DNA from 2 places in the Spirillospora sp. NPDC029432 genome. Region 1 is predicted to be linked to the other one. Evidence: predicted binding sites of a transcription regulator. Region 1 holds the regulator's gene; the other holds the start of a gene.

Evidence for each region. Region 1 encodes HrcA, which represses chaperone genes, less so after heat shock. Its sites were predicted from a motif close to TTGGCACTCTCNNNNNGAGAGTGCCAA; they were not measured.
Region 2: the regulator HrcA is predicted to act here: its motif matches at 3,010-3,036, upstream of AB0881_RS29590 (FmdB family zinc ribbon protein).

What each region holds. Positions count from the first base shown of each region.
Region 1 covers NZ_JBEZWH010000003.1:104,519-111,607, reverse strand. Annotated here, with positions in the region: gene AB0881_RS03250 (SigE family RNA polymerase sigma factor) at 1-478, shown strand, start outside; gene AB0881_RS03245 (hypothetical protein) at 475-1,161, shown strand; gene AB0881_RS03240 (16S rRNA (uracil(1498)-N(3))-methyltransferase) at 1,181-1,912, opposite strand; gene dnaJ (molecular chaperone DnaJ) at 1,909-3,042, opposite strand; gene hrcA (heat-inducible transcriptional repressor HrcA) at 3,043-4,056, opposite strand; gene AB0881_RS03225 (DUF3097 domain-containing protein) at 4,199-5,065, shown strand; gene AB0881_RS03220 (DUF4870 domain-containing protein) at 5,141-5,764, shown strand; gene hemW (radical SAM family heme chaperone HemW) at 5,757-6,968, opposite strand; gene AB0881_RS03210 (hypothetical protein) at 7,007-7,089, opposite strand, start outside.
Region 2 covers NZ_JBEZWH010000048.1:42,793-49,881, reverse strand. Annotated here, with positions in the region: gene AB0881_RS29605 (hypothetical protein) at 1-302, shown strand, start outside; gene AB0881_RS29600 (NAD(P)-dependent oxidoreductase) at 337-1,323, shown strand; gene AB0881_RS29595 (potassium/proton antiporter) at 1,430-2,914, shown strand; gene AB0881_RS29590 (FmdB family zinc ribbon protein) at 3,082-3,435, shown strand; gene AB0881_RS29585 (nitrate reductase molybdenum cofactor assembly chaperone) at 3,465-4,040, opposite strand; gene AB0881_RS29580 (MMPL family transporter) at 4,332-6,482, shown strand; gene AB0881_RS29575 (S-methyl-5'-thioadenosine phosphorylase) at 6,587-7,089, shown strand, end outside.

The DNA of each region.
Region 1 (7,089 bases):
GGCGGTGACCGCGCTCTACAGTGCCAACTACCGCTCGCTGGTACGCCTAGCCGCGATGCTGGTGCGCGACGCGGGGACGGCCGAGGAGGTCGTCCAGGACGCGTTCGTGGCCATGCACGGCGGCTGGCGGCGGCTCCGCGACCCCGACAAGGCCCTGTCCTACCTGCGCCAGTCCGTGGTGAACCGGTCGCGGTCGGTGCTGCGGCACCGCGCGGTCGTCGAGAAGTACGCCCCCAAGGGCCTGCCCGACGCTCCCAGCGCGGAGGCCGGGGCGATCGGGGAGCTGGAGCGCTCCGCGGTCGTCCAGGCGCTCCACAGGCTCCCGACCCGCCAGCGGGAGGCACTCGTCCTGCGCTACTACGCCGATCTCTCCGAAGCCGAGATCGCCCAGACGATGGGCATCTCCCGAGGTGCCGTCAAGAGTCACACGGCACGCGGCATGGCCGCGCTACGCAACATCCTGGAGCAGTTCTCATGACCACCGACCCTCACGACGAGCACGGCGAGATCCTCCGCCGCGCCCTGCAGGCGGAGGCGGAGTCGGTCATTCCGGCGGCGGACGGCCTCGAACGCATCCGCGCGCGCATCGACGAGCGTTCGCAGCGGCGGTTCGGCCGCGACTGGTTCCTCGGTTTCACGGGCGGGAACGTGGGCGCCGTCTGGGCCCGTCCCGTGCTGGCCGTGGCCGCCGCGGTGCTGATCGCCGGGATCGGCGTGACGGCGCCGCAGACGATCGACCTCATCCAGTCGGTGGGCAGCAACGGCGCGGCCGGCGAGGGGCACGACGACGGCACGGGCGGCGGCACGCCCGGTTCCGCGGGGGTGCCGCCGGACGCGCGGCCGCCGGCTTCCACCGAGACGCCCCGCAGCGGCGCGCCGGCCGACTCGGGCTCGCCGTCGCCGGACACCTCGATCGGCGCGACCGCGTGCGCCACGCCGCCGGCCACGAGTTCGGCGACGGCGAGCGCCTCGCCGGACACCGGCACGGATTCCGGCGGCGGTTCCGGTACGGCGCCGTGCCCGAGCGGGAGCCCGTCGGTCTCGCCGACGCCGTCCCCGTCGGACAGCGACACGAGCGAGCCGGTGCAGCCGACGACGCCGTCCTCGCCGCCGGCCAGCGACCCGCCCGCGCCGGCGAAGGCGGAGGAGCCCGCCGCCTAGCGCGGCCGGTTCCGGGGCCTCACCAGCGGCCGGTCGCCGCCAGGAGGACCGCCGCCGCGGCGACGCCGGCGGTCGAGGTGCGCAGGACGGTCGGCCCGAGCCGTACGGCCCGCGCGCCCGCCGCGGCGAACTCCGCCAGCTCGTCCGCGGTGATCCCGCCTTCGGGACCGACCACGACCACGATCTCGCCGGTGGCCGGCGGCCGTACCGCGCTGAGCGGGCCGTCCGCCTCCTCGTGCAGGACGAGCCCGGTCGTCGCGGCGGCGAGCCGGGCGGCCACCTCCGCGGTGGCGGCCAGGTCGGCGACCTCCGGCAGGTGGCTGCGGCGCGCCTGCTTGGCCGCCTCGCGGGCCGTGGAGCGCCAGCGTCCCAGGGCCTTCTCGCGGCGCTCCGGGCGCCACTGGGTGACGCAGCGGGCGGCCGCCCACGGAATGATCTCGTCCACGCCCGCCTCGGTCATCGTCTCCACGGCCAGCTCGCCGCGGTCGCCCTTGGGCAGGGCCTGGACGACGACGAGGCGCGGTTCGGGGGCCGGGTGGCGGTGCCGTTCCAGGACGTCCACCGTCAGGGTGGAGCGGTCGGCGGCGGCCACGACGCACTCGGCGAGCAGGCCGGCGCCGTCGGTGAGGTCGACGCGCTCGCCGGGCCGCAGCCGCTTCACGGTCGCCGCGTGCCGCCCCTCGGCACCGTCCAGCACGACCCGGTCGCCTTCGAGGGCGGCCGGGCCGGCCAGGAACACCGGCGGGCTCACTGGTTGAAGACGTCCCGGAGCCTGGAGAACACGCTGCGCTGGCCCGGCGCGAACTTGCCCGGGGGCCGCTCCTCGCCGCGGAGCTTGGCCAGCCGGCGCAGCAGCTCCTCCTGCTCGTCGTCGAGCCGGTTCGGGGTCTCGACGTCGACATGGATCAGCAGGTCGCCGCGGCCGCTCTCGTTGAGGTGCCGCACGCCCCGCCCGTACAGGGTGATGACCTGGCCGGACTGGGTGCCGGGCTTGATGTCGACCTCCTCGGCGCCGTCCAGGGTCTCGATCGTGACGTTGGTGCCGAGCGCCGCGGCGGTCATCGGGATCTCGACCGTGCAGTGCAGGTCGTCGCCCTCCCGCTCGAAGATCTCGTGCGGCTTCTCCACGATCTCCAGGAAGAGGTCGCCGGGCGGGCCGCCGCCGGGACCGACCTCGCCCTCGCCGGCGAGCTGGATGTGGATGCCGTTCTCCACCCCGGCCGGGATCTTGACCTTGACGGTGCGGCGGGTGCGGACCCGGCCGTCGCCCGAGCACTCCGGGCACGGGGTCCGGATCACGCTGCCGAAGCCGCCGCACTGCGGGCAGGGCCGGGCCGTCATGACCTGGCCGAGGAACGAGCGCTGCACCTGCTGCACCTCGCCGCGCCCGTGGCAGGTGTCGCAGGTGTCGGGGTGCGTGCCGGGCGCGCAGCCCGAGCCGGTGCACGTCGTGCACGCCACCGCCGTGTCGACGGTCAGCTCGCGGGTGGTGCCGAACGCCGTCTCGTCCAGGCCGAGCTCGACCCGGAGGGTGGCGTTGCGGCCGCGGCGGGCCCGGGTGCGGGGGCCGCGCGAGGCGGCCGTGCCGAAGAACGCGTCCATGATGTCGCTGAACGGGAACCCGGCGCCGCCGAAGCCGCCGGCGCCCGCCCCCGCGCCGCCGGGCGCGAACGGGTCGGCGCCCAGGTCGTACATCTCGCGCTTCTTGGGGTCGGAGAGCACCTCGTAGGCCTGGGTGATCTCCTTGAACCGCTCCTGGGTCTCCGGATCCGGGTTGACGTCCGGGTGGAGTTCCCGGGCGAGCCGGCGGTAGGCCTTCTTGACCTCGTCCGGGCTGGCGTCGCGGCGGACGCCGAGGGTCGCGTAGTAGTCGTTGGCCACTTACGACCCCGCCAGGATCTGTCCGACGTAGCGTGCCACTGCCCGTACCGCTCCCATCGTGCCGGGGTAATCCATGCGTGTCGGCCCGAGCACTCCCAGCCGGGCCAGGGTCATGTCGCCGACGCCGTAATCGGCGACGACCACGGAGGTGGATCGGAGCCCCTCGTCGGGGTTCTCGGTGCCGATCCGCACCGTAACTGTAGAGGAGTCGCCGGTCTCCCCGAGCAGCCGCATGAGGACGACCTGCTCCTCCAGCGCCTCCAGCACCTCGCGCAGGCTCTTGGAGAAGTCCACGGCGGCGAGGTTGGCGGCGCCGGCGAAGACGATCTTCTCGTCGTGCTTCTCCACCAGCGTCTCCAGCAGGACCGAGAGCACGGCCGCCAGGACCGGCCTCTCCTCGGGCTGGACCCGGTCGGGGAGGTCGGCGACCGCGCTGGGGACCTCGCCGAGCCCGCACCCGTCGAGGCATGTGTTGAGCAACGCCCGCAGGTGCCCGATCGATTCCTCGGACAGCTCGTTCGGGGTCTCGATCATGCGCTGCTCGACCCGGCCGGTGTCGGTGATCAGCACCAGCAGCAGCCGGCGGGACGCCACCGGGACCAGCTCCACGTGCTGGACGGCCGAGCGGGTGAGCGAGGGGTACTGCACCACCGCCACCTGGCGGGTCAGCTGCGCCAGCAGCCGCACGGTGCGGCCCACGACGTCGTCGAGGTCGTACGCGCCGCTGAGGAACGTCTCGATCGCGCGGCGCTCGGCGCCCGACAGCGGCTTGATCGTGGACAGCCGGTCGACGAACAGCCGGTAGCCCTTGTCGGTGGGGACGCGGCCCGCGCTGGTGTGCGGCTGGTGGATGTACCCCTGCTCCTCCAGCACGGCCATGTCGTTGCGGATCGTGGCCGAGGACACGCCCAGGTTGTGCCGGTCCACCAAGGCCTTGGAGCCCACCGGCTCGTTGGTGGAGACGTAGTCCTCGACTATGGCCCGCAGGACCGCGAGTTTCCTGTCGTCGAGCACGTGGTCACCTCCTCTGCCCCCGTGCTGATACTCGTGCTGCAACTCGTACTGGCACTCAATACTTCCGAGTGCCAAGTGTACGGCCAGCCGAGCCGAGTTCGGAGGTGCCGGCGTCCCCCCGTGCTCGTTAGAGTGCCTGAGCGTGCGCAGTAAGGACTATGGCGACGACGTTCTGGCAGGGGATCTGCGGCGGCGGGGCGGCCGCCGGGTCCCGAAGACGGAGGTCCCGGAGGTCCCGGCCGAGCCGGGGCTGGTGGCGGAGGACCCCGGCAGCGGATTCTGCGGCGCGGTCGTGGGCTGCGACAAGTTCGGCGTGACGCTGGAGGACCGGTTCGGCAGGCGGCGGGTGTTCCCGCTGGTCAAGGCGGGCTTCCTGATCGACGGGAGGCCGGTGACGCTCGTCCGGCCCGTCCCGTCCGGGAACGGCGGGACCGGGAACGGCGGGGCCGGGGCCGCGGCGCGGTCGGCGTCCGGGTCGATCGCCGTGCGGGGGCTGCGCGCGCGGGTGGCCAAGGAGAGCCGCATCTACGTGGAGGGCGTGCACGACGCCGAGCTGGTCGAGAAGATCTGGGGCCACGACCTGCGCGTGGAGGGCGTCGTCGTGGAGTACCTGGAGGGCGTCGACGACCTGCCCGCCATCGTCGAGGAGTTCGCGCCGGGCCCGGGACGCCGGCTGGGCGTGCTCGTCGACCACCTGGTGGAGGGCTCCAAGGAGAGCCGCATCGCCGCCCGGGTCTCCTCCCCCCATGTGCTGATCACCGGGCATCCGTACATCGACGTCTGGGAGGCGGTGAAGCCGGCGGCGGTCGGGATTTCCGCCTGGCCTCGCGTGCCCCGCGGCGTACCCTGGAAGGAAGGGGTGCTCACCGCGCTCGGCTGGGGGGACGACGTGCGTGCCGGATGGAAGCGGATCCTCGGCTCGGTGACCACCTACACCGACCTCGAACCCGCCCTCCTCGGCCGGGTCGAGGAGCTCATCGACTTCGTCACCGCCCCCGAGGAGAGCTGAGGCCCCTTCCCCTTCCCGCGTCCGTCCGCTCCCCGCCAGACCGCGTCCGCCAGCGTCCCGACAGAGGAGCACACGATGTCGTACGGCCCTCCGGAACAACCCGATCACGGACAGCAGCCCCAGCAACAGCAGCAGCCCGGGTACGGCCAGGACCCCGGCTACGGACAGCACCCCGGGTACGGCACCCAGCCCGGCTACGGGCAGGCCCCCGGTTACGACCAGCAGGGATACGGGCAGCAGTACGGGCAACCCGGGTACGCGCAGCCGGGTTACGGGCAGGCGCCCGGGTACGGCCAGCAGCCCGGATACGGCGGGCAGATGCAGCCGTACGGGGCGCCCGGATACGGCCAGTACGGTCCCGGCCAGCCGACCCCGGACGAGCGCCAGTGGGCGCTGATGGCCCATCTCGGGCAGCTGCTCCTGGGGTTCCTCGCCCCGCTGCTGGTCTACCTGATCAAGAAGGACGAGTCGGCGTTCCTGCGGCACCACGGCGCCCAGGGCCTCAACCTCGCGATCAGCCAGTACGTGTACCTCATGGTCAACATCGTGCTAAGCGTCGTCACGCTCGGCATCTGGCTGCTCCCGACGATCGCGCTGGGCATCGCGCAGCTGGTCTACCTGATCCTGGCCGCGGTGGCCGGGAACCGCGGGGAGTGGTACCGGTTCCCGGCGTTCATGGCCTGGCCCATGATCAAGTGAGGTCGCGGACGACCGCGTCGGCGAGCAGCCGGCCGCGCCGGGTCAGCACGGCGCGGCCGGCCTCCTCGTAGGCTCCCGTTTCGACCAGGCCGTCGGCGATCGCCCGCCGTACGGCCGCCGCGTCCAGCAGTTCCGCCGGGCAGCCGTCCGCCAGGCGGAGTTCCAGCATGACGCGCTCGATGCGGCGGTCCTCGTCGTCCAGGATCTCGCGCGCGTGCGCGGGCGTGACCCGCTCCGCGAGGCGCGCGGCGTACGCGGCGGGGTGCTTGACGTTCCACCAGCGGGTCCCGCCCACGTGGCTGTGCGCGCCGGGGCCGACGCCCCACCAGTCGGCCCCCGTCCAGTACAGGAGGTTGTGCCGGCATGCGGCCGCGGGCCCGGTGGCCCAGTTGGAGATCTCGTACCAGCGCAGGCCGCGGGCGCTCAGCAGCTCGTCCGCCATCAGGTAGCGGTCGGCCATCGCGTCGTCGTCGGGCGCGGCCAGCTCGCCGCGGCGCACGCGGGCGGCCAGGCGGGTCCCCTCCTCCACGATGAGGGCGTACGCGGACACGTGGTCGGGTTCGGACTCCAGGGCCGCCTCCAGGGAGGCCCTCCAGTCGTCGTCGCTCTCTCCGGGGGTGCCGTAGATGAGGTCGAGGTTGATGTGCTCGAAGCCCGCCTCACGGGTCCAGTCCACGACCTGCGGCACGCGCCCGGGCGTGTGGGTGCGGTCCAGGACGGCCAGGACGTGCTCGCGCGCGCTCTGCATGCCGTACGAGACGCGCGTGAACCCGGCCTCGCGCAACCGGCCGAGGTAGCGGGCGTCCACCGACTCGGGGTTGGCCTCCGTGGTGACCTCCGCGCCGGGGGCCAGCCCGAACTCCGCGTCGATGGCGCCCAGGACGCGCCCGAGGTCCTCCGGAGGGAGCAGGGTCGGCGTGCCCCCTCCGACGAACACCGTCTCCACCGGCAGATCCGCGTCGCCCAGTACACGCCGGGCCAGGCGGACCTCCTCGATCGCCGTGTCCGCGTACGAGTCCCTGCTCGCCCCGGGCCCGAGCTCCGTCGCCGTGTAGGTGTTGAAGTCGCAGTAGCCGCACCGCGTCACGCAGAACGGCACGTGCACGTAGAACGCGAACGGCCGTTCCCCCAGCCCCTTGAGGGACGCGGGGGGCAGCGCCCCGTCGGCGGGTACGGGGTCACCATCAGGCAGGGTCGAGGGCACCCCTCAAGTCTGCCGTGCGACCCGGCCTGCTCCGTCCGTCAGCCGCGGCGCAGCTTGTCGCGCAGCCAGCCGGGGATGTGCTCCTCGGTACGCGGGAAGCGCTCCAGGTCCAGGGCGTACG
Region 2 (7,089 bases), on a different contig from region 1:
CGGACCTCGTCGCGACCGGCTACCAGGGCCGTACGGCGGCCGACGCGCGGGAGGTCATGTGCGTCAAGGTCGCCGGGAACGACGCGACCGCGGCGGTCGCGAAGCTGAAGGAGACGGTGGGCTCGGGCAAGTCCCAGAACGGCGGGCGGCCATGGGCCGAGCTCCTCCCCGGCGCCGCGGTCGAGAGCGCGGGGCCGGGCCTCGTACGGCTGACCGCCCGACCCCGGACGGACGGCGGCGCGCGCCAGGGCGTGCTGCTCACGGCGGCCTTCCGCGGGGACCTGCCGGACTGGCGCCCGTAGGCTTCCCCCACACCGGCTGATTCAGGAGGTTTCGATGGCGGCACCGTGGCGGATCCTGACCCTGTCCCCGCTCGGCAAGGACCTGGTGAGCGGGCTGCTGGCGCCCGTCGGCGACGCCGTCGACCTGGACTTCCCGGCCGCCCGCGACCGGGACGCGCTGCTCGCGGCGCTGCCGGACGCCGAGATCGTGATCGGCGACTACACCGGCCTGCTCGCCCTGGACGCGGAGGCGGTCGCGGCGGCGCCGAGGCTGGCGTTCGTGCAGATGCCCAGCGTGGGGACCGACAGCCTGGACGTGGAGGCGCTGACCGCCGCGGGCGTGCCGGTGGCCAACACCGCCGGCGCGAACGCCCGCGCGGTCGCGGAGTGGGCGGTGGGCGCGGCGTTCGCGCTCTGCCGGCAGCTGGCCTGGGGCGACCGCGGCGTCCGGGCGGGCGGGTGGCCGCAGCGGGAGCTGATCGCGCGCGGCACCCGGGAGATCCACGCGCAGCGCGTCGGGATCGTCGGGTACGGCGCGATCGGCGCCGAGGCGGCGCGGCTGTTCGGGGCCCTGGGCTGCGCGGTGTCGTACTGGTCGCGGCGGCGCCGGCCCGAGGCGGCCGCGACGTACCGGGAGCTGGACGACCTGCTCGCCGCGTCCGACATCCTCGTGCTCGCCGTGCCGCTGACCACCGAGACCACCGGGCTGCTGGACGGGCGGCTGGACCTGCTGCCGGAGAACGCGCTGCTGGTGAACGTGGCGCGCGGCGGGGTCGTGTCGGACGCCGCGGTGCTGGCGGCGCTGGAGTCGGGCCGGCTGGCGGGGGCCGCGCTGGACGTGTTCGAGCGGGAGCCGCCGGCGGTGGACCATCCGCTGCGGTCGCGCGAAGACGTGCTGCTGTCGCCGCATGCGGCCGGTGCCACGGGGCAGTCACAGCTCAACATCGTCTCGGCGGTGCGGGACAACGTCATCGCCGCCGTTCAGGGACACGATGTGACAAATGTGGTAAACGGCTTGAGTTCGCAGGTCACACGCCGTTGACAACATCCTGACAGGTATCCGACTCACAGCTTAAGTTATGTGAGTCGCGCATGTATCTGTAGGATCCCTAAACGATCAGCTTCCACGGCCCCGCGAAGGGTGGGATGTGCATCTCGACATCTGGCTACTCCTCGGCGCCAGCCTCGTACTCTGCGCGATCGTCGCCGTGCGGCTCTCGCACCGGGCCGGCCTGCCGACCCTGCTCGCCTACATGGGCATCGGGCTGTTCATCGGCGAGGGCGGCCCGTTCCACATCAACTTCGACAACGCCGAGCTGGCCGAGACGCTGGGGCTGGCGGCCCTCGTCCTGATCCTGGCCGAGGGCGGCGTCACCACCAACTGGCGGCACGTGCGCCCGGCGGTCCCCGCCGCGATCGCGGTGTCCACGATCGGCACCCTGATCAGCATCGTGGTGGTCGCGGCCGCCGCCGGCCTGCTGCTCGGCATGGACTGGCGGCTGGCGTTCCTGCTCGCCGCCGTGCTGGCCCCCACCGACGCCGCCGCGGTGTTCTCCGTCCTGCGCCGGCTCCCCCTGCCGTCCCGGCTGACCGGCCTGCTGGAGGCCGAGTCGGGCTTCAACGACGCCCCCGTCGTGATCGTGGTGATCACGCTCAGCATGCACGCGGGCATGCCGAACCTCGTCGAGCTGGCCGCGCTGATGGTCTACGAGCTGGTCGCCGGCGCGCTGGTCGGCGTCGCGATCGGCTGGCTGGGCGCCGCGGCGCTGCGCCGGATGGCGCTGCCCGCCTCCGGCCTCTACCCGATCGCCGTGCTGTCGCTGGCCGTCGGCTCGTACGGCGCGGCGGCGCTGCTGCACGCCAGCGGCTTCCTCGCGGTGTACGTGAGCGCGCTCGTCCTCGGCAACTCCCGGCTGCCGCACCGGCCCGCGACCCGCGGCTTCGCCGAGGGCATCGGCTGGCTCGCCCAGATCGGCGTGTTCGTCCTGCTCGGGCTGCTGGCCTCCCCCAGCGAGCTGCCCGACCACCTGCTGCCCGCACTGATCATCGGGTTCGTGCTGCTGCTGGTCGCCCGGCCGGTGTCGGTGCTGCTGTCCACGGTCGGCTTCGGGCTGTCGCTCGGCGAGAAGATGTTCGCCTCCTGGGCCGGGCTGCGCGGCGCCGTGCCGATCGTGCTGGCCACCATCCCGATGGTGGCCGAGGTCCCCGGCTCGGACGAGCTGTTCGCGATCGTCTTCAACATCGTCGTGCTGTTCACCGCGCTCCAGGGCCCCACGCTGCCGCTGGCCGCCCGGCTGTGCCGGCTGGAGTCCGACAACGGCGCCCGCGAGCTGAACGTGGAGGCCGCGCCGCTGGAGGAGCTGCACGCCGACCTGCTGGAGGTCCGGGTCCCGCCCGACTCGCGGCTGAACGGCGTGGAGATCTTCGAGCTGCGGCTGCCGCAGGGCGCCTCGATCACCCTGGTCGTCCGGGACGGCGCCAGCTTCGTCCCGGAGAACACCACCTCGCTGCGCGGCGGGGACACCCTGCTGGTCGTCACGACCGAGGAGGCGCGGACCGCGGCCGAGCGGCGGCTGCGGGCGGTCAGCCGGCGCGGCAAGCTGGCCGGCTGGTTCGGCGAGACCGGCGCGTGACCGGCCGATGGGCCCGCGGGAGGGGCGGTGGAAGGACCTGCGAAGGGCTTGGGAACATCCCCGCGACGAAACATGTTCCTAGATCCGGGTACCATCTAGCAGTCGTTCGGTATGAGTGCCAGCCGCGACCATCGGGAACGGCAGGGCGAAGTCAGCGAGGAGGAACCGTGCCGACGTATCAGTACGTTTGCACCGAGTGCGGCGAACCCTTGGAGGTCGTGCAGAAGTTCAGCGATGACACGCTGACCGAGTGCCCGGCGTGCAGCGGGCGGCTCCGCAAGGTCTTCTCGGCCGCCGGCATCATCTTCAAGGGCTCGGGCTTCTACCGCACCGACAGCCGCGGCTCCGGCTCGACGTCGTCCGCGACCTCGTCGTCGTCCGCGTCGGGCTCGTCGGGCTCGTCGTCGTCCGGGGACTCCGGCAAGTCGGACTCGGCGTCGTCGTCTTCGTCGTCGTCGACGTCCTCGGCCTCGTCGTCGAGCACCTCCTCGTCGAGCACGTCCTCCGAGAAGGTCGCCTGACCCGCTGAAACCCCGGCACGGCCGGAGGATCACACGTTGATGATCCTCCGGCCTTCGTCATGCCCCCGCACCCTCGCGGGCCGCCGCGCGCTCGCGGCGCTCGTCGCCGGGGCCGGGGCCGGGGGTACGGGCGGGGCCAGGGTGGCCCGGACGGCCGCCACGGGCACGGCGTACGGCGTCCCGGCGGACTCCAGCGTCTCGTGGAGCAGTTCCAGCGCGGCCCGGTGCTCCCGCAGCGGCCAGTCGTCCGCGCAGAGCGCCGCGTACTCCAGCAGGCTCGGCAGCGAATCCTCCGCCTCGTCCTCGAAATCGCACCCCGCCGCCTCGTAGAGGGCGGCCAGCCGCTCCCGCACCGACCGCCGCCGCGCCTCGTCGTCGTACTTCGTGAGGAGGAGGCGGCCCTCGCGGCATATCTCCAGGTAGTGCACGACCATCCGGATCGGCGGCGTCCGGTCCACATGGTCCAGGAAGGCGTCCAGGCAGCGCCGCGCCGCCCCGTCCGGCAGGTCGGCGACCGCCGCCCGCAGCATCGGGCGCCGGTCGTAGAAGCGCTGGTCGGGGTACATGAGCAGCAGCGAGGCCGCTCGCCACACCACGAAGTCCACCGGTCCCCCGTAACCCCCGCGCGGTCGGTCAGTGATCGCTGGGTTGGACGGAGGGGCGGGCGCCGCCGTTCCCTACTTCTCAGGCACGAGGCGGATCCCCCGGTATGACCCCACGGGCGTAGAGGCGCTCACATCCTCCGCTGGACGCGCGGGGCGATATGCCGCGGTGACGATGAGACCGCACGCCGACGACGGCGCGGCAAAGTCGAGATAGTACTTGACAAGTCTCGATTACCGAGAGACTCTTCCCTCCAACGCGATATGTCTCGAATGATCCTGGGGAGCGGATTCATGAGCGCATCAAGTCCCGCACCGCCCGGTGCGGCACCGCAGACACGAACCTGGGCCCACCGGCTCGCCGCACTGATCTCCGGCCGCCGCACCAAGTGGGCCGTCCTCGCCTTCTGGGTGGTGCTCCTGGCCGCTCTCGGCCCGCTCGCCGGCCGGCTCGGCGACGTCGAGGAGAACGACTCCGCCGCCTGGCTCCCCGGCGGAGCCGAGTCCACGCAGGTCGTCGAGCTGCAGGAGCGGTTCCGCAAGGACGAGACGATGCTCGCGGTCATCGTCTACGAGCGCTCCGGCGGCATCACGGCGGCCGACCAGTCCAAGGCGAGGGCCGATCTCGGACAGTTGGCCCAGTTGCCCGGCGCGCAGCAGCCGCAGGGCCCGTTCCCGTCCAAGGACGGGAAGGCGCTCCAGACGCTCGTGCCGCTGACCGACGTCGACGTCATCAAGGCCGTCGACGACGCCCGCGACCTCGCCAAGCGCGGCCCGCCCGGGCTGTCCGCGCACGTCACCGGCCCCGCCGGCGGCGGCGCCGACATGATCAAGGTCTTCGAGACCATCGACGGCTTCCTGCTGCTCGCCGCCGGCGGCGTCGTGATCGTGCTGCTGCTGTTCATCTACCGCAGCCCGATGCTGTGGTTCGTCCCGGTGCTGAGCGCGCTGGTCGCCCTCGGCCTCGCCCAGTCGATGGTCTACCTGCTGGCCAAGTACGCCGACCTGACCGTGAACGGGCAGAGCTCCGGCATCCTGACCGTCCTCGTCTTCGGCGTGGCCACCGACTACGCCCTCCTCCTGGTGGCCCGCTACCGCGAGGAACTGCACCGCCACCGCGACCGGCACGAGGCGATGGCGTACGCGCTGCACCGCGCCGGCCCCGCCATCATCGCCTCCGCCGCCACCGTCGCGGTCGGGCTGCTGTGCCTGCTGTTCGCCGACATGAACTCCACCGCCGGCATGGGCCCCGTGGCCGCCGCCGGCGTGATCATGGCGCTGGCCTCGATGACCACCCTGCTCCCCGCTCTCCTGGTCATCTTCGGCCGCTGGCTGTTCTGGCCGCTGGTCCCCCGCTACGACGAGAAGTACCTGGCCCCCGAGGCGTACGAGGCCGAGCACGGCGTCTGGAGCCGCATCGCCCGGCTCGTCAGCGCCCACCCGCGCGCGATCTGGGCGGTCACCTCGATCGGCCTGATCGCCATGACGCTCGGGCTCGGCTCGCTGAAGGCGGACGGCCTCTCCGACGCCGGCCAGTTCGTCGACAGGCCCGACTCGATCGCCGGCGCCGAGGCCGTCGGCCGGCACTTCCCGGCCGGCTCCGGATCGCCCGCGGTCGTGATCGCCAAGGCGCCCGCCGCCGGGCAGGTCGCCGCCGCGATCCGCGGCACCGACGGCGTCGCCCAGGTCGGCGAGCCCGTCACCGCCGCCGGATACGTCCAGTACGAGGCCACCCTGCGCGACCCGGCCGACGGCGAGGCCGCGCGGCACACGATCGACCGGCTCCGCACCGCCGTCCACGCCGTACCGGACGCCGAGGCCAAGGTCGGCGGCACCACCGCCACCACGCTCGACATCATGCGGGCCTCCGACCGCGACAACAAGGTGATCATCCCGATCGTGCTGGCGGTCGTGTTCCTCATCCTCGTCGCGCTGCTCCGCGCGCTGGTGGCGCCGCTGCTGATGATGGGCTCGGTCGTGCTGTCGTTCCTGGCCTCGCTGGGCGCCTGCGCGCTGATCTTCCAGCACGTGTTCGGCTTCGAGGGCACCGACGCCGGGTTCCCGCTGCTGGCGTTCATCTTCCTGGTGGCGCTGGGCGTGGACTACAACATCTTCCTGATGCACCGCGTCCGCGAGGAGTCCCAGTCCCTCGGCACCCGGCGCGGCGTGATCCGCGGCCTCACCGTCACCGGCGGCGTGATCACCTCGGCCGGCGTGGTGCTGGCGGCCACCTTCGCCGCCCTGGCCACGCTGCCGCTGGTGAGCCTGGCCGAGATGGGGTTCGTGGTCGCCTTCGGCGTCCTGCTCGACACCGTCATCGTCCGGTCGCTGCTGCTCCCGGCCCTGTCGTTCGACATCGGCCGGCGGATCTGGTCGCCGAGCCGGCTGGCCAAGGAGGAGGAGCCGCCGGCGGAGAAGGCACCGCCGAAGGTCCTGGTGGGCTGACGGCGGAACGCGGGGCCCGGGCGCCGTCGCCCGGGCCCCGCCCGTTATCCACAATTCGCCGGGGGGCTCCCGGCGGGTTCGGGGACGTCGTTAGGGTCGGCGCCATGTCCCAGCCTTCCGCGTCCGCCCCCGCCGCCGATCTCGCAGTGATCGGCGGCTCGGGCTTCTACTCCTTCCTCGACCGGGTCGAGGAGGTCGAGATCGACACCCCGTTCGGGCCGCCCAGCGACCGGATCGCGATCGGCGAGCTGCACGGGCGCCGCGTCGCGTTCGTCCCCCGGCACGGCCGCGACCACCGCTACCCGCCGCACAGGATCCCGTACCGCGCCAACCTGTGGGCGCTGCGCTCCCTCGGCGTCCGCCAGGTCCTCGCCCCCAGCGCCGTCGGCTCGCTGACCCCCGACCACGGGCCCGGCACGCTCGCCGTCCCCGACCAGCTCGTCGACCGCACCTCCGGCCGGGCGCAGACCTACTACGACGAGGGCGCGGCGGTCCACCTCTCGTTCGCCGACCCGTACTGCCCCACCGGCCGCCGCGCCGCCGTCGCCACCGCCCGCGAGGCCGGCTGGACCCCGGTCGACGGCGGCACCCTCGTCGTCATCGAGGG